Regions from separate parts of the Bacillus sp. N6 genome, predicted to be linked through region 2. Evidence: riboswitches for the same ligand, from Rfam matches in the RefSeq annotation. Region 2 holds a riboswitch; each other region holds the start of a gene.

Region 1 (5,901 bases), 1.1 Mb from region 2:
AATGCCGCTTGGATCTCCAAATAAGCCAAAATCTTTTTTAAGCTTTAATACTCCAGCTGCATCAAGAAGTTTTAATGCACGCGCTTGGTTCGTTGGATCGTTTGGAATTGCAATTTCTGAACCATCTGGAATTTCATTTGCCTTCTTATATTTTTCAGAGTATAAACCCATTGGCGCAATTTGTGTTGTACCAACAGCTGTAATATCTAACTTATGCTCTTTTTTAAATTGCTCTAAGAAAGCAATATGCTGAAATGAGTTTAATTCAATATCTCCATCAGCTAAAGCTTTATTTGGAGTTGTATAATCAGAGAACTCCACCAGTTTAATCTTAATCCCTTCTTTTTCAGCTTTTTTCTTCAAAATTTCCCAAGCGTCTCCATCCGTTCCAGTTACACCGACGCGAACTACTTTTTCTTTCGCTCCTGCACCCGTGTCTCCACTTGAGCAGCCACTTAATGCTGAGACGCCTACAATTGCTGATAATGCAAATGCTAAAATTTTCTTCATTTTCTTTTCCTCTCTTCCTTTTTATGATCTGCGTAACAAGACTTTCGCAAAGTAGTTTCCTAAATTTTGAGCTATCTGTACGAGAATAATAAGTAAAACAACCGTTACAAACATAACTGATGTATCAAAACGTTGATAACCATATGTCATTGCCAAGTCACCAAGACCGCCACCACCGACAAGCCCAGCAACTGCAGAAAATTCAATTAAACCAACTGTCATAAATGTGACACCTAAGATTAATGGTGCTAACGCTTCTGGTACAAGGATTTCAAAAACGATTCTAATTGGCGAGGCGCCCATTGCTTGTGCTGCCTCAATTACTCCTTTCGGAACGGAAACAAGATTTGTTTCAACCATTCTAGCAATACCAATTGATGCGACTAACGTCATCGGGAAAATTGCTGCTGCTGTTCCAATCGTCGTTCCAATAACGCTTCTCGTTAGTGGACTTAAAGCTACTAAAAAGATAATGAATGGTACCGGACGAATTGTATTAATTATGATGTTAAGAATAGAAAAGACCCATTTATTTTCTAAAAAGTTTCCTTTTCTCGTTACATATAAAAGTAAACCTAGAGGTATACCCAGAATTGTAGCGAATATAAGGGTTACAATTACCATTAAGAGGGTATCCCCCGTCGCATCTAGTATGCGCGGCCAAAATATACTCCAATCAACTCGCATGAGCTTCTACCTCCTTCAGCTGCACTTGCAGTCTTAGATGTTGTAATGCTTTTTGAATTTCCCTCTGCTCACCTTGCAATTCTACAAGCAGATTTCCAAATAGCACATTTTGAAGTTCAATAATATTTCCGTACAGTACATTTACATCGACGTTATAGTTTTTTGCGATATATGATAGTACCGGCTGTCCTGTCTCCTCACCAGTAAATGTTAGACGATAAATTTGACCACCATTTTGAATTTTCGCTAGAACACTTTCTGGTAAATAATCATTAATAACAGAACGTACAAAGTTTTGAGTCGTCTTTGTTTTTGGTTGCGTGAAAACATCGAACAGTTTTCCTTCTTCAATAACTTTTCCCTTCTCCATTACAGCTACACGGTGACAAATTTCTTTCACAACATGCATTTCATGTGTAATAAGAAGGATTGTTAAATTGTATTCTCGATTTACTTTCTTTAATAAGTTTAGAATTTCTGTCGTCGTTTCTGGATCTAAGGCTGATGTTGCCTCATCACATATAAGAATATCTGGCGATGTCGCAAGTGCTCTAGCAATACCAACACGTTGTTTTTGTCCCCCTGATAGCTGTTCTGGATAATAGTTTGCTTTATCTTCTAACCCTACAAACTTCAGCAGTTCATTCACTCGTTCCTTTATCTCGTTCTTTGGCAATTTCGCTAACTTTAATGGATAAGCAATATTCCCAAACACTGTTCTTGAATTAAATAAATTAAAGCTTTGAAAAATCATTCCGATTCTTTGTCTTAGTTTGCGCAATTCTTTCGTCGATAATGATGTAATATCTTTATCATCTATTGCAATCGTTCCTGACGTTGGTCTCTCTAACATATTTACTAAGCGTAATAATGTACTCTTTCCAGCGCCACTAAAACCGATAATGCCAAAAATTTCGCCTTTCTCAACTGATAATGTTACATCCTCCACCGCATGAACAGATCGCCCAGCTGATTCATACACTTTACTTACATTGTTAAAAAAAATCATTTTTTCCCCTCCTATATGCTGTAAAAACTTGAAGTAGAGCTTTCGAGGTAAAATAAAAAGTGCTCTCCTTCTTATCAACCATAAAGATAAGAAGGAGAGCACTTATATGTACTCGTTCACATCTTCTCATCTTCCAAGCCTTTATATGGCTTGCTGGAGTTAGCACGGTATTAAAAAACCCGTTGCTGAGGTATCGTAGGGCCAGTCCCTCCACCTCTCTGGATAAGAATGTATCGATTTAATTGTCATTTAATTAATTCTCATTATAGAACTCAGAATAATAAGAGTCAATACATTTTTTAGAAAAATATTAATTATTCCTTTATTAAAATTTTCAGATGAAAATTCATGAGAAAATAGTAACTTTCAAGGTTATTTAAAATTCTTCTTCCTCATATTTTTAAACAGGAGAATCCTCTCTACGAATTGAATAAATTTATTTGAATATGAAACTCGGAGGCAGATAAATATATGAAAACAGCTCTTTTACTCGTCGATATTCAAAACGATTATTTTCCAAATGGAAAGATGGAATTGCGTAATCCAGTAGAAGCAAGCGAATATGCTAATCAGTTATTACAACACTTTAGAACAAACAGCGAACCTATTTTTCATATCCAACACGTAGCTATAAAAGATGACGCTACTTTTTTCCTACCTAATACAGAAGGTGTACATATTCACGAAAGCGTACGTCCACTTAGAGAAGAAACAGTTATAGTCAAACATTATCCAAATAGCTTCCGAGAAACTAATCTTCTAGAGCAATTACAGCGTTTAGACATTGAACATGTCGTCGTATGCGGGATGATGACTCATATGTGTATTGATGCTACAGTAAGGGCTGCATTCGATTTTGGATTTCAATGTACCGTTATACATGATGCTTGTGCTACAAAAGACCTTTCTTTTAAGAATGCTACTATACCAGCTGTTTATATTCATAATACAATTTTAGCAAGTTTGAATAATATATATGCGGAAATACTTAGCACAAAAGAGTTTGTCCAACGAAAAAAATCCTTTTGAAAATTCAAAAGGATTTTTTTCGACTATATTATATTTACCATCTATTCATGCCCTATTTTGAGGAATTCATATCATACTTATAAAAATCTCACTAATTATTTACATTGATACATTATCATTTTTAATATCTTTTGATTGAGTCCAATTTCCCCATAAAAATTGAATATTACATGTACGAGAAGCTTCCTTAAAACTCATTCCTGTTAATGGATAACATGTGATTTTTATACTTGCAAAAATTATAATTGCTATCATTGTTATAACTGTAATTATTATGAAAGCAACTAATAACATCCAAATTGATTGTGCTGGCCAAATATTCAATCTATTCCCAATATATACAACTACTAAATTATGCATTAAATACACACCAAATGAAAAAGCAGATAAAATTTGTATCCACTTAAACATAAACGGATTCATTGAGTAATTTCTAAAATACTCTTTTACTAATAAGAAGATTGAACCTGAAAGCATTACTTCGAATACTCTAACGTATGCCTTAAAATCCTCAGAGTATTCCCCTATTTTAACCGTTGCATACCAAGTACCCAATATAATTAAAAGTGTATCTATAACGATTATGGATAGTAACAACCTTTTGGATACCTTCTTCTCATATGTCATTAAATAATAACCTATGAGGAAATACCCTATATATCCGCCTAAAAAGTTCATATCAAAATTAGGATACAACGTAAATATTGGTTTTAATTCATTTGGAACTAGTACTGCAATTGTTGGCAATAGCGAACTTACTATAAACCAAAGAATTAACATGTACTTTATAAGCTCTTTACTTAAAGCATCTACCATTTTCTTTAAAAGAGGAGAAAGAATATACAAAGGAATAATGGCATACATAAACCAAAGATGTACTGTCGCTGCTTGATTCGGTATGTATAAAATACTCTTAATAACATTTGTTATTTGTATCGGCCTTGGCGTAAAGTATAACACAGCAATAGTTGACCATATAATAAATGGCACAATTAATTTTGGCAAACGTTCTGTATAAGTTATTTTAAGTGATTCCGTTTTACTACTCCTCATTAACATCGCACCAGAAATCATAAAGAAGATAGGTACACTTGTACTAAATACAGTTGTCAGTGCATTCGTTATATGCCAAGTACCCGAACCGATATTCCCCCGTAAACTTCCTGCAGCAGTATGAAGAAACACTACCGCAAACATCGAAAATACACGTAGTACGTCAACATATTCAACATAATTCTTTTTATTCATCTAACAATCATCCCTTCCCACATAACATTTCCCCTCACCATTTTTGTCTTTTCCAAAAGTACAAATCTATTATGCCAGAATATAATCAATATTAAAATAATAACTGAAACTTAAAATCTCGATATTCGATTATAAAACCACTTAGTATACTATACAAAACCCTAAAAATAAATTCAATTTTTTTCTTATATATTTAATATTTTCCAAATCAACTACTTAAATAGAGAGTTTTTCTTCTATCTAATTATTGAACATTCCGAAATCAAAACTCTTGATCTATGTCAATAAAAAAACACTCCTTTCAGTGAGCAAAACCGAAAGGAGTGTTCCTTGTCGAACCATAGATTTTCTTTCAAATTGTATTATACAGGAAATTCTCAAAATGAATACTAAAAAATATGACTAATACGTCAACTTTTCTCATTATTTTATTTCTGTTTACATGTTTATCCCGCTATTAATAGGTTTTAGCTCATTCTCTTCGAACGACGGTAATACATGGGGTTTCAATTTTAAAAGGAGCTCTTCACACTTTGTGAAGAGCTCCTCTACTATTTCTTATAAAGTTTCAGAAGTAGTTTTTGCTTGCATGTGAAGTGCTAAGTAATCAGGTCCACCAGCTTTAGAGTCTGTACCAGACATGTTAAAGCCACCGAATGGTTGGTAACCTACGATTGCACCAGTACATCCACGGTTGAAGTATAAGTTACCAACGTGGAAGTCTTCACGTGCTTTTTCAATATGGTCACGGTTGTTAGTAATAACAGCACCTGTTAAACCGTATTCCGTATTGTTTGCAATTGCAAGTGCATGATCGAAGTCTTTTGCTTTACAGAATGCTACTACTGGTCCGAAGATTTCTTCTTTCATTAAGCGAGCATCTTCTGCAACATCAGCAACGATTGTTGGTTGGATGAACCAGCCTTTAGAATCGTCTCCTTCTCCACCTGCTAAGATTCTACCTTCTTCTTTACCAATTGCAACATAGCTCATTACTTTATCGAATGCAGCTTGGTCATTAACAGGACCCATGTTTGTACCTAATACTGCTGGGTTAGCAACTGTTAATTCTTTTGTTAATTCAACAGCACGATTTAATACGTGATCGTATACATCTTCGTGGATTACTGCACGAGAACATGCAGAACATTTTTGTCCTGAGAATCCGAATGCTGATGCAACGATAGACTTAGCTGCTAATTCAAGATCTGCTTCTTTATCAACAACGATTGTATCTTTACCGCCCATTTCAGCGATAACGCGTTTTAACCAAATTTGGCCTGGGTTTACTTTCGCTGCACGCTCATAGATACGGATACCTACATCACGAGATCCCGTGAAGCTTACGAAACGTGTACGAGGATGATCTACTAAGTAGTCACCAACTTCAGAACCATTACCTGGAACGAAGTTTACTA
Region 2 (5,901 bases):
CGTATGTAGATCGTTAATAAGAGTCTGTTGCTGCTGTTGGTTATTTTGTAATTCTTGTTGTTTTTGTTCTAGTTTTTGCTCAGATTCTTTCAGTTGTTGTTCTTTTTTCTCAACAGCTTCTTTTTCTGTAGTTACAGCATTTTGATCAGATGTTTGTTTTTTTACAATATCTGTATCGTTGTTTAATATTAAACTTACGGAGTACATATTATCAACAAGATCAGCAATGTTTGTAGAGTTTGTTAATACTTCTGTAATGATATTTGTACGCGGTTTTTCTTGCATAGATTGTAATCGTTGTTTAATAACTTCCTGACGTGTATCTATGTTTGTTTGTAATTGTTCTATATGTTTCTTTTTGTCAGTAATTACTTGTTGTGTTTTGCTAATTTCTTTTTTTGTATCGTTTAATTCAGCCTCGTTTTTATTAATAGAAGTAGTTAATTCATCGATTTTCTTCTGTAATTCTTGAATTTCTTTTTCTATTTGTTCTTTCTCGACTGATTTATTTTGTAAGTCACTTTGTTTGCCTTCTAATTCAGATTGAATGTTAGATAATTTATCTTGATTTGTTTCAGCGTATACGGGTGAAAGTAACGGGGAAGCAAAAATCGTTCCTGCTGCTAAAACACTAAACGCTGCAAATTTCTTTTTCATAGTTGTCTGACTCCTTTCCCTATGAATGTTATATATCATAAGAAGAAGAGTGTCTATCGTTGTAATCATAATGTAAAGAAAACTTTATAAAATTGCTAAGTTTTGTCGGAATTTATCATTTTTCAACTTTAATTGTCATAGTACTTACATTTTATTTATGGCTGTAATAAAGGTATATTTTGGGATTAATCTGTAAAATACAGGAGGAAAGTAATAGTTTTTATGGGGTGAAATAGTACTTAGAAAGCTAATAAAACACTAGTAAGGAATCGTTCTCATGTGAGGTTTTCTAACATGGGTTTATTTTTTGTCAAGAAAATTATTTGCATTCGGGCAAAGTTATTTTGTTGTCAGATTTTAAATTTTGATTTATGATTTTTAACAGGGACAAAATGTAGTGAATTGTCGAATAATATGTAATACTCTTAATTTCTTAGTTTTATAGAGATAGAATGAGAGATAGAGTGACACATCGAAGAGGGGGTTACAACAAATATGAAAAGAATAGGACTTGCATGGCAAATATTAATAGGGCTTGCGCTTGGTATTGCGGTTGGGGCGATTTTCTTTGATAATCCAGCTGTTGTGAAGTACTTACAACCAATTGGTGATATTTTCATCCGATTAATTAAAATGATCGTTGTACCGATTGTTGTAGCAAGTATTGTTGTTGGGGTTGCTGGTGTTGGCGATGTAAAAAAACTAGGTCGACTAGGCGGAAAAACAATTATTTACTTTGAAATTATTACAACAATTGCAATTATTGTTGGTCTATTAATAGCGAATATTTTCCAACCAGGAAAAGGCGTAAATATGGAGCAGTTAACAAAGACAGATATTTCGAAATATACACATACGACAGAGCAAGTACAAAGTCATTCATTTGCAGATACGTTTGTAAATATTGTTCCAACAAACATTATGAAGTCATTGGCTGACGGAGATATGCTTGCTATTATCTTCTTCTCTGTACTATTTGGTTTAGGTGTAGCAGCAATTGGTGAAAGAGGAAGACCAGTTCTTCAATTTTTCCAAGGTGTAGCTGACGCAATGTTTTATGTAACAAACCAAGTTATGAAATTTGCACCATTTGGTGTGTTTGCACTAATTGGTGTTACAGTTTCTACATTTGGTCTTGCTTCATTAATTCCATTAGGGAAATTGCTAATTGTCGTATATGGGGCAATGATCTTCTTCGTCGTAGTTGTCTTAGGACTTACAGCGAAAATATTTGGAATTAACATTTTCCAATTCTTTAAGATTTTAAAAGACGAGCTGATCTTAGCGTATTCTACAGCAAGCTCAGAAACAGTTTTACCAAAAATCATGGAGAAAATGGAGAAATTCGGTTGTCCGAAAGCAATTACATCTTTCGTTATTCCGACAGGTTATTCATTTAACTTAGATGGATCAACTTTATATCAAGCAATTGCGGCTATTTTCTTGGCGCAAATGTACGGTATTGATTTATCTATTACACAACAAATTACATTATTACTTGTATTAATGGTTACATCAAAAGGTATCGCAGGTGTACCGGGCGTATCATTCGTTGTATTATTAGCGACACTTGGTACAGTAGGTATTCCACCTGAAGGTTTAGCGTTCATTGCTGGTATTGACCGTATTTTAGATATGGCTCGTACAGCAGTTAACGTTGTAGGAAACTCTTTAGCAGCTGTAGTTATGTCTAAGTGGGAAGGTCAATATGACGCTGAAAAAGGACAAGCTTATTTAAAAGAGATTTCTGAAAAGGGTCAAGCTGCTTAATTATAATATGAACAAGCTCTCACATAATATGTGGGAGCTTTTCTGTATATAGAAGAGGAGTATACATAATGAAACGTAAATATGGTGACGGTTCTTCGTGGAAAAGACTAATAGAAAAGAGTTATAGGCTTAAGCAAGTGGAAGAGGGAATGCTCGGAATACTGGATATAAAAAAGGTGAGAGATCCTAGTTGTAAAGAATATGATGGTAAAGAAATTTGTATTGCAAGTGATGGGTATACGTGGGTTCAATATTTCATTAATGGAAAGAACTTTGCGATTACAGCTATGTTAGATGATAGGCACAATTTAGTGCAATATTATATTGATGTGACGAAAGAATATGAAATAGACGATCGTGGTTTACCGTATTTTGATGATTTATATTTAGATGTAGTATTATTACCTAGCGGTAAGGTGTATGTATTAGATGAAGAGGAGCTAGAGGATGCTTATAAAAGTGGCGATGTCACGAAGGAAGAGTATGAGTTAGCTTGGTACACTACGAAATGGATATTAGCAGCAATAAAAAATAGTGAATTTTATTGGATTTCAATATTGGAAGAAGAAATCGAAAAGTTAAAATGATTATTGTATTCAAATTTTTGTATAATTACCAAAAAAATCTATACAAAAAATAATTGACTTTTGTTTTGTAAGCGAGTAAAGTTAGGGAAGAAATTATTATTAAAAAATAAATATGAAACCTTCTTATAAAGAGAGGCGGAGGGACTGGCCCTACGATGCCTCGGCAGCGGACTCGATTTCAGAGTGCTGTGCCAAATCCAGCAAGCATGTGCTTGAAAGATGAGAAGAGCGTTTCTTATAGATGTATAAGACCTCTTCTCATCGGAAGAGGTCTTTTGTTATTCATTAGAAAAAGGTTGAAACTAGGGAGAGATGGTACTTTGAAAGAAACGAGAGGAAATGGTTTAGCTTTATTACCACTTGGGATATTTTTGGCGCTATTTATTGGTTCTGGAATTATTACAGGTGATTTCTATAAATTGCCGATACTTGTAGCAATTTCAATTGCTGTAGGAGTCGCTTTAGTGATGAATCGTAAAGAAAGTTTTAATGTGAAAGTCGAGCGGTTCGCTAAAGGTGCAGGAAATCCGGATATTATGATTATGGTATTAATTTTTGTGCTTGCAGGTGCATTTTCTGAAACGGCTAAAGGAATGGGCGGAGTAGACTCAACTGTTAATTTAGCGTTAACTATTTTACCGCCAGGATTTATCGTAGCTGGAATCTTTGTTATTGGTGCATTTATTTCATTAGCAATGGGAACTTCAATGGGAACAATTGCAGCATTAGCGCCGATTGCTGTAGGTATTAGTGGTCAAACTGATATCTCAATTGCGCTTGCAATGGCTACTGTTGTTGGGGGAGCGATGTTTGGTGATAATTTATCATTTATTTCAGATACAACAATCGCAGCTGTTCGTTCACAAGGAACAGAAATGAAAGATAAGTTTAAAACGAATTTTTTAATTGTGTTACCAGCGGCTATTATTACAATTGTACTATTAGTAATAGTTACTTCAGGAAGTGACACGCAAATTAAAGCACATAGCTTTGATTGGATAAAGATTTTACCGTACGCAGGAGTACTTATTACAGCGCTACTTGGCTGGAATGTACTTATTGTATTAACTGGTGGAACTGTATTATCTGGTGTTATCGGTCTTATAGATGGAAGTTACACGTTAGAAAGTTTCTTTAAAAGTGTAACGACTGGAATGGGCGGTATGATGGAGTTAGTATTACTTGCTATATTAATTGGCGGTATGGTTGAATTAATCCAATATAATGGTGGTATTCAATATTTAATGAATGTATTAACACGTAATATTCGTTCGAAAAAAGGTGCAGAATTTGGTATTGCTGGTTTAGTAAGTATGACGAATATGTGTACAGCGAATAATACGATTTCGATTATCTTTACAGGCCCGCTTGCAAAAAATATTGCAGATCAATATGAAATAGACCCTCGTAAATCAGCGAGTGTATTAGATCTTTTCTCATGTTGTGTACAAGGATTAATTCCGTACGGTGCCCAAATGTTAACGGCAGCAGGATTTGCAGCGTTATCTCCGGTTGAATTGTTGCCATATGCATTTTATCCAATCTTAGTTGGAGTATGTGGGATTGTTTCTATTTTAATTGGATTTCCAAGATTTTCGAAAGTAGCTGAGAAAAAAGAGTATCATAAAACAGCTTAATTTAATATGAATGTTAGTAATTAAAAAAACGTGCAGAGAATAAACTCTGCACGTTTTTTTGCGTAAAGGGCTGAATATGACTCGGTCTTAAGTCTGAGTTAAAAACGGTTCTTAAGCTCGTTATGGAAAGATGAAAAAATAGTTAAGATAAGAGTATCAAATCGAAGGGAGGCAAGCACAAGATGAAACAATTTCTAGCGTTTATCGCAGCCGGTATTTTGGCTTTAATTGCTCTTGGTAGTCTTGCTGGTATTGTAGGATTCGCAATCGGAGCAGGAGTTGTATATTGGAGCTATAAATCATTTGTGCGAGCTAAGTCATTTTTTGGAAAGTTAGCTTGGGGTATTGTTGGTTTAATCGGTTTATCCATTGCGCTTTCTCATTCACCAGCATTAATCGGTATCGCTGCTTTAGTGGTTTTATACTACGGATACCGTGAGTGGAAAAAAGAAAAAGATGTAGTTGTTGAATCTGCTCCAGAAAGTTCTAAACCATATAGCAACTTTGAAGATGAGTGGAACAAATTAATGAAAAACTAAAACAATAAATCAAATTATAAATAAAGTAGAAGAGAGGAAGATTTATAATGAAACAATCTTTATTCGGACGTGTACGCGATGCAATTTTAGCTGATTTTCATAACGTGTTAGATGAGAAGGAAAGAAAAAATCCAATTGCGATGTTAAACCAATATTTACGTGATAGTGAGCGTGAAATAACAAAAATTGAGAAGTTAATTGAACGTCATAAAACATTAAAATCTAACTTTGCTCGTGAGCTTGAGCAAGCACGTTATTTCGTTAACAAAAGATCAAAGCAAGCTATCATTGCTCAAGAAGCAGGCGAATTACAATTGCACGAACGTGCGTTAGAAGAGGTAGCTTATTATGAAGGGCAAGTAACTCGATTAGAAGAAATGTATGCAGGTGTTGTAGAGCAAATTGATGAGTTAGAGCGTCGTCTTTCTGAAATGAAAAATAAATTAAAAGAAATGCACGCAAAGCGTATGGAACTAATGGCACGTGAAAATATGGCACATGCAAATCGTCGTATGAATACTGCGATGCATAAAATGGATGAAAATAATCCGTTCTTACGATTTGAAGAAATTGAAGATCACATTCGTGACTTAGAAACTCGTATGAATGAAGAACATGAGCGTGACACATTTGATATGAAAATTGCAAAACTTGAGCGTGAAATGAAAGAAAAGAATGATGTATCGTTAACGAAAGAGTTAACAAAATAAT
Region 3 (5,901 bases), 2.6 Mb from region 2:
TTTCGTCGTTAATAATTCGTAACTTCTTTTTGCAATTTCTAATTTTCTTTCAGCACTTACTGCCATACCATCTTCATCGATTGTACCAACTACAATTGCAGCACCATACTTACGAAGAAGCGGTGTTACCTTTTCAAAACGCTCTTCTCCATCTTCTAAATTAATAGAGTTGATAACAGCTTTTCCTTGAATATAAGTAAGTGCTCTTGCCATAACATTTTCATCCGTTGAATCAATCATAATCGGTACTTTTAACACTTTCGTAACTTCTGTCAAAAATTTCTCCATATCTTCTATTTCATCACGATCAGGATCTGCCATACAAATATCAATAATATGAGCATTTTTCTTCACTTGCGCTCTTGCCACTTCAGCAGCCTCTTCAAATTTCCCTTCTGCTACTAATCGTTTAAATTTACGTGATCCAATAACATTCGTTCTTTCACCTACAAATAACGGTCTCATAGACTCATCATATTGCAGTGCCTCTAATCCACTAATTCCATGTCCTTCTCTCTCATGATGGTCACGAGGCTTAAGAGATGCTAGTGCTTCTTTCATTGCTTTTATATGTTCTGGTGTCGTGCCACAACAACCACCGATAATATTAACCCATCCTTCTTCAGCAAATCGCTTCACCTTTTCAGCGAGAGAAGATGGAGACTCATGGTAATGTCCATCTTCATCAGGAAGACCTGCATTTGGATAACAAGAAATGTAACACTCCGATAAATCAGATAGTGAACGAATATGGTCCCTCATAAACTCCGGACCAGTCGCACAATTTAACCCAACAGATAATGGTTTCATATGTTCTACTGATAAATAAAAAGCTTCAATTGTTTGCCCAGCCAGAGTCGTTCCCATTGGCTCAATCGTTCCTGAAATCATAATAGGAACCGTTTTTTTCAGTTCTTCAAAAGCAACTTGAATTCCAATATAAGCTGCTTTCACGTTACGCATATCTTGACTCGTCTCAACGAGTAATACATCAACTTCTCCTTTTAATAATCCTCGTGCCTGCCTTGTATAAGCCTCAATCAATTCTTCAAAAGTCACACCACCAGTAACACTAATTGCTTTCGTTGTTGGTCCCATCGCTCCCGCAACATATACTTCCTTACCGCTTTCTTTAACAGCTTGCTTCGCCAAAAGTGCTGCCTTTTCATTTAGTTCTTCATCTAAATGAGACAGCTCATAATCACTTAGTACAATATTCGTTGCCCCAAATGTATTTGTTTCAATAATATCCGCTCCAGCTTCAATATAAGCTTTATGAATCTTTAAAATAACGTCTGGTCTTGTTTCTACTAAATATTCATTACAGCCCTCGTACTCTTCTCCTCCGAAATCTTCAGCAGTTAAATCCTCTTGCTGAATCATTGTTCCCATTGCACCATCTAATATTAAAATGCTATTTTGTAATTTTTCTTCTATACACTTCATCAATTAATACCTTCTTTCACTTCTTGCTTTTCTCTTACATATTTAACAAGATGTTCTGTAATTTCATATTTTAAAAATGGTGTAATAAGATAAATACCATTAAAATATTTCATCGCTGCGTCGATCAATTCTTGCGAAATGCGAATCCCTTCCTCAATTGCCGCCTCTTTCGTTTCGTGTCCATCCATTCTCTCTCTTATTTCTTCTGGAAGAGTAATACCCGGTACCTCAAAATGAAGAAAATCTGCATTCCGCTTACTTACTAACGGCATAATTCCAATAAAAATAGGTTGTTCCAAATGCTTTGTCGCTTCATACACTTCTTCAATTAACGCGATATCGTAAATTGGCTGAGTTAAAAAATATTCCGCTCCAGCATCTATTTTTCGTTCCATTCGCTTAACCGCTGCTTTTAAGTGCCTCACGTGAGGATTAAATGCGCCGCCTACAGAAAACCTTGTCGCCGGTCCAATTGATTTCCCTAAAATTGAACGTCCATCGTTCATTTCTTTAATCATTTTAATGAGCTCAATAGAGGACAAATCGTATACAGAAGTTGCACCAGGAAAATCACCAACGCGCGCTGGATCACCAGTTAAAGCTAACACTTCTTCCATCCCTAACGCCGATAAACCTAACAAATGAGATTGTAGTCCAATGACGTTATGATCCCTACACGTTAAATGTGTCAATACCGGGATATCATGCTTCGTTAATAACGCACCCATTGCCATATTAGAAATACGAGGCGATGCTAATGAATTATCTGCTAGAGTAATAGCATCTGCTCCCGCTCTTTTTAAAGCTCTTGCTCCTTCAAAAAACCGCTGTGTATCTAACGTTTTCGGTGGATCTAATTCCACTACAACTGTCGTTTGTTTTTTCGCTTTCTCTGCTAGAGTGACGTGAGCCTTCGAACGTTTCTCATGCGTATGAACAACTTTCGGCCTTTGAATGGTGTCTTTTTCTATTACAGGTGTAACATTCGCAACAGCGTGCTTCATACTTTGAATATGTTCTGGAGTCGTACCACAACAACCACCTAATAACCGAATACCTTGCTCAATAAATCTCGGCGTCATCGCCTCAAAATAAGCTGGGCTTCCCTCATATACGTAACGTCCCTCCACATAATTCGGGAGACCTGCATTTGGGTATGCTGATAAATAGCCATTTTGCGGAATCGATATCATTTTGAAAGCCTCCGTCATATGAAGCGGCCCTAGTTGACAATTTAATCCAACAACATTTGCACCGTAATCTATAAGTTGCTTTAATATTTCATTGACATCATTTCCATTTTGAGTCGTACCTGCTTCATGTAACGCTAATTGAGCAACAATTGGAATGTTCGTTTGCTTACGCAATACTTTAACAGCATGAAGTAATTCAAATTCATCGTAAAAAGTTTCTAATAGTAATCCATCAACCTGTTCTTCTAGTAAAGCCCCTGCCTGTTCAAGTAGCATAAACTCCCTTTCCATATCAGTCGTTGTAACGGCTCCGATATGTTTCATACCACCAATTGTTCCTAAAATTGCATTTTTATCTGTCACAGATGCTTTCGCCAGTTTTACTGCCGCTCTATTAATTTCTGTAACTTGATTTTCTAAGCCGTACATACGTAATTTCGCCTCATTTGCTCCATACGTATTCGTTTGAATTACATCTGCTCCAGCAGCTACATATTGTTTATGAATCGATATAATTAAGTCTGGATCAGATACATTCAATTCTTCAAAGCTACTTTGCAAGCCATGTGAATGCAATAACGTCCCAACCGCACCATCACCTATTACAATTCCTTTTGATAATAAATCTAGTAATTTCACGAATCTCCCTCATTTCTATCAATATAAAAACCCCCTCTTCACTTTGAAGAGGGGGACATAATCGTTCCTCCTCTTATTATGCAAAACATTCGTTTTGCAGGTATTAGCACCGTTTCAAACATTTCGTTTGAAGGTTGCCGGGTTTCACAGGGCCTTTCCCTCCACCGCTCTCAATAAGAGTTGTCTTTATTATTTTATTTATGTAGCTAAAAGGAAATGCGTTCCCCTTTTAACAATGTTTGTTAATTTTTTAATAAATTTAGCATGCACAAAAGTAAAAGTCAATGACACTTGCGGAAAAATAAAAATTTTTCAAAATAAAGTTGCAATTCAATTATCTTTTGTTGTAAAGTTAAAAACATAATAAAAATTTCATACGAACATTCTTATCTAGAGAGGTAGAGGGACTGGCCCTGTGACGCCTCAGCAACCATTAACATTTTGTTAATAAGGTGCTAATTCCAGCAAATTGTGAAAGATTTGACAGATGAGAAGAAGACTCTATTCAAACCGAAAGCCTTCTTCTTAGAAGGCTTTTTTTATTTTATATTCACTTAATGTTTCAATTTAAAAAGGAGGAATTTTCACATGTCAACAATCGAAACAAAACTAGCACAAATCGGCAATCGCAGTGAAACTACAACTGGAACGGTTAATCCACCAGTTTATTTCTCAACCGCTTATCGTCATGAAGGAATTGGTAAATCTACTGGCTTTGACTATTCACGAACTGGCAATCCAACTCGAGGTCTTTTAGAACAGGCAATCGCAGACTTAGAATATGGCGAACAAGGTTATGCCTGTAGTTCAGGGATGGCGGCTGTTCTCCTCGTCCTTTCTCTATTCCGCTCTGGAGACGAACTTATTGTATCTGAAGATTTATACGGTGGAACGTATCGATTATTTTCTGAACATGAAAAAAAGTGGAATGTTCGATGTAGATACGTAAATACACAGTCTATTAAACAAATTGAGCAAGCTATCACAACTGAAACGAAGGCTATTTTCATAGAAACTCCAACTAATCCATTAATGCAAGTTACTGATATTGCTGCAGTCGCAACTGTAGCGAAAAGGCACGGACTACTTCTTATTGTAGACAACACATTCTACACACCTTATATACAGCAACCATTAACAGAAGGTGCTGACATTGTACTTCACAGCGCAACGAAATATTTAGGGGGACATAACGATGTACTAAGCGGACTTGTCGTTGCAAAAGGAAAGGAACTTTGTGAAGAAATCGCTCATTATCATAATGCATCAGGTGCAGTTTTAAGCCCATTTGACTCATGGTTATTAATTCGCGGTATGAAAACGTTAGCGCTTCGCATGAGACAGCATGAAGAAAATGCGAAAGCAGTTGTTGCATATTTAAATGATGAAGACGGGGTGACAGATGTATTTTATCCTGGAAGAGGCGGCATGATTTCATTTCGCCTTAAAGATGAAGCTTGGATTAATCCATTCTTACAATCTTTATCCTTAATTACATTTGCCGAAAGTCTTGGTGGTGTAGAAAGTTTAATGACTTATCCAGCAACGCAAACACATGCTGATATTCCTGAAGAAATTAGAACAGCAAACGGTGTATGTAATCGTCTTCTTCGATTCTCCGTTGGCATTGAAAATAGTAACGATTTAATTCAAGACTTAAAGCAAGCCATTACACTTGTAAAAGAAGGTGTAAGAATATGAGTTATTCTATAGATACACTCTTACTACACAACCAATATAAACATGACTCGCAAACAGGAGCTGTGAACGTTCCTATCTATAACACATCAACTTTTCACCAGTTTGATGTAGATACGTTCGGAAAATATGACTATAGCAGGTCAGGAAATCCAACTCGTGAAGCTCTTGAAGATATCATTGCTTTATTAGAAGGTGGAACAAAGGGATTCGCCTTTGCATCAGGCATTGCAGCGATTTCCACTGCATTCCTCCTTCTTTCACAAGGTGATCACGTACTCATTTCAGAAGATGTATACGGAGGAACTTACCGAGGGATAACTGAGGTACTCTCCCGTTACGGTGTTTCACATACATTTGTTGATATGACCAATTTAGAAGAAATAAAACAAAGCATTAAACCAAATACAAAGCTCTTTTATGTAGAAACACCTTCTAATCCACTTTTAAAGGTGACAGATATTCGCGAGGTTTCTAAACTTGCAAAATCTATTGGGGCTCTTACTTTTGTTGATAATACATTTTTGACACCACTATTCCAAAAACCACTTGAACTTGGAGCTGATGTTGTTCTTCATAGTGCCACAAAATTTATTGCTGGGCATAGTGATGTTACTGCCGGATTAGCAGTAGTAAAAGATGCAGAACTCGCTCAAAAACTTGGATTTTTACAAAATGCATTCGGTGCTATTTTAGGACCTCAAGATTGTTCTCTCGTACTTCGCGGTCTAAAAACATTACATGTACGCCTCGAGCATTCAGCTAAAAATGCCAATAAAATTGCACATTATTTACAAGAGCACGCTAAAGTACAAAATGTCTATTATCCGGGATTACAAACACATCTCGGATTTGATATTCAACAATCTCAAGCAACATCAGCTGGAGCAGTCTTATCATTTACTTTGCAGTCAGAAGATGCACT

What was found. A riboswitch is a leader RNA that binds a small molecule or an ion and turns the genes downstream of it on or off. The one in region 2 is predicted to bind S-adenosylmethionine.
Region 1: it holds a riboswitch for S-adenosylmethionine, as region 2 does, so the genes downstream of both, ACUXVC_RS01805 (methionine ABC transporter ATP-binding protein) here and ACUXVC_RS07275 (Na+/H+ antiporter NhaC family protein) in region 2, are expected to answer to the same signal.
Region 3: it holds a riboswitch for S-adenosylmethionine, as region 2 does, so the genes downstream of both, ACUXVC_RS21435 (bifunctional homocysteine S-methyltransferase/methylenetetrahydrofolate reductase) here and ACUXVC_RS07275 (Na+/H+ antiporter NhaC family protein) in region 2, are expected to answer to the same signal.

What each region holds. Positions count from the first base shown of each region.
Region 1 is NZ_CM127843.1:331,872-337,772, reverse strand. It holds gene ACUXVC_RS01815 (MetQ/NlpA family ABC transporter substrate-binding protein) at 1-510, opposite strand, end outside; gene ACUXVC_RS01810 (methionine ABC transporter permease) at 532-1,197, opposite strand; gene ACUXVC_RS01805 (methionine ABC transporter ATP-binding protein) at 1,187-2,206, opposite strand; SAM riboswitch class I at 2,330-2,435, opposite strand; gene ACUXVC_RS01800 (cysteine hydrolase family protein) at 2,678-3,235, shown strand; gene ACUXVC_RS01795 (acyltransferase) at 3,335-4,483, opposite strand; gene pruA (L-glutamate gamma-semialdehyde dehydrogenase) at 5,042-5,901, opposite strand, start outside.
Region 2 is NZ_CM127843.1:1,392,154-1,398,054, forward strand. It holds gene ACUXVC_RS07260 (murein hydrolase activator EnvC family protein) at 1-657, opposite strand, end outside; gene gltP (glutamate/aspartate:proton symporter GltP) at 1,153-2,427, shown strand; gene ACUXVC_RS07270 (DUF402 domain-containing protein) at 2,496-3,014, shown strand; SAM riboswitch class I at 3,135-3,240, shown strand; gene ACUXVC_RS07275 (Na+/H+ antiporter NhaC family protein) at 3,335-4,651, shown strand; gene ACUXVC_RS07280 (lmo0954 family membrane protein) at 4,834-5,190, shown strand; gene ACUXVC_RS07285 (PspA/IM30 family protein) at 5,238-5,900, shown strand.
Region 3 is NZ_CM127843.1:4,163,637-4,169,537, forward strand. It holds gene metH (methionine synthase) at 1-1,446, opposite strand, end outside; gene ACUXVC_RS21435 (bifunctional homocysteine S-methyltransferase/methylenetetrahydrofolate reductase) at 1,446-3,278, opposite strand; SAM riboswitch class I at 3,349-3,458, opposite strand; SAM riboswitch class I at 3,662-3,772, shown strand; gene metI (cystathionine gamma-synthase/O-acetylhomoserine thiolyase) at 3,867-4,979, shown strand; gene metC (cystathionine beta-lyase) at 4,976-5,901, shown strand, end outside.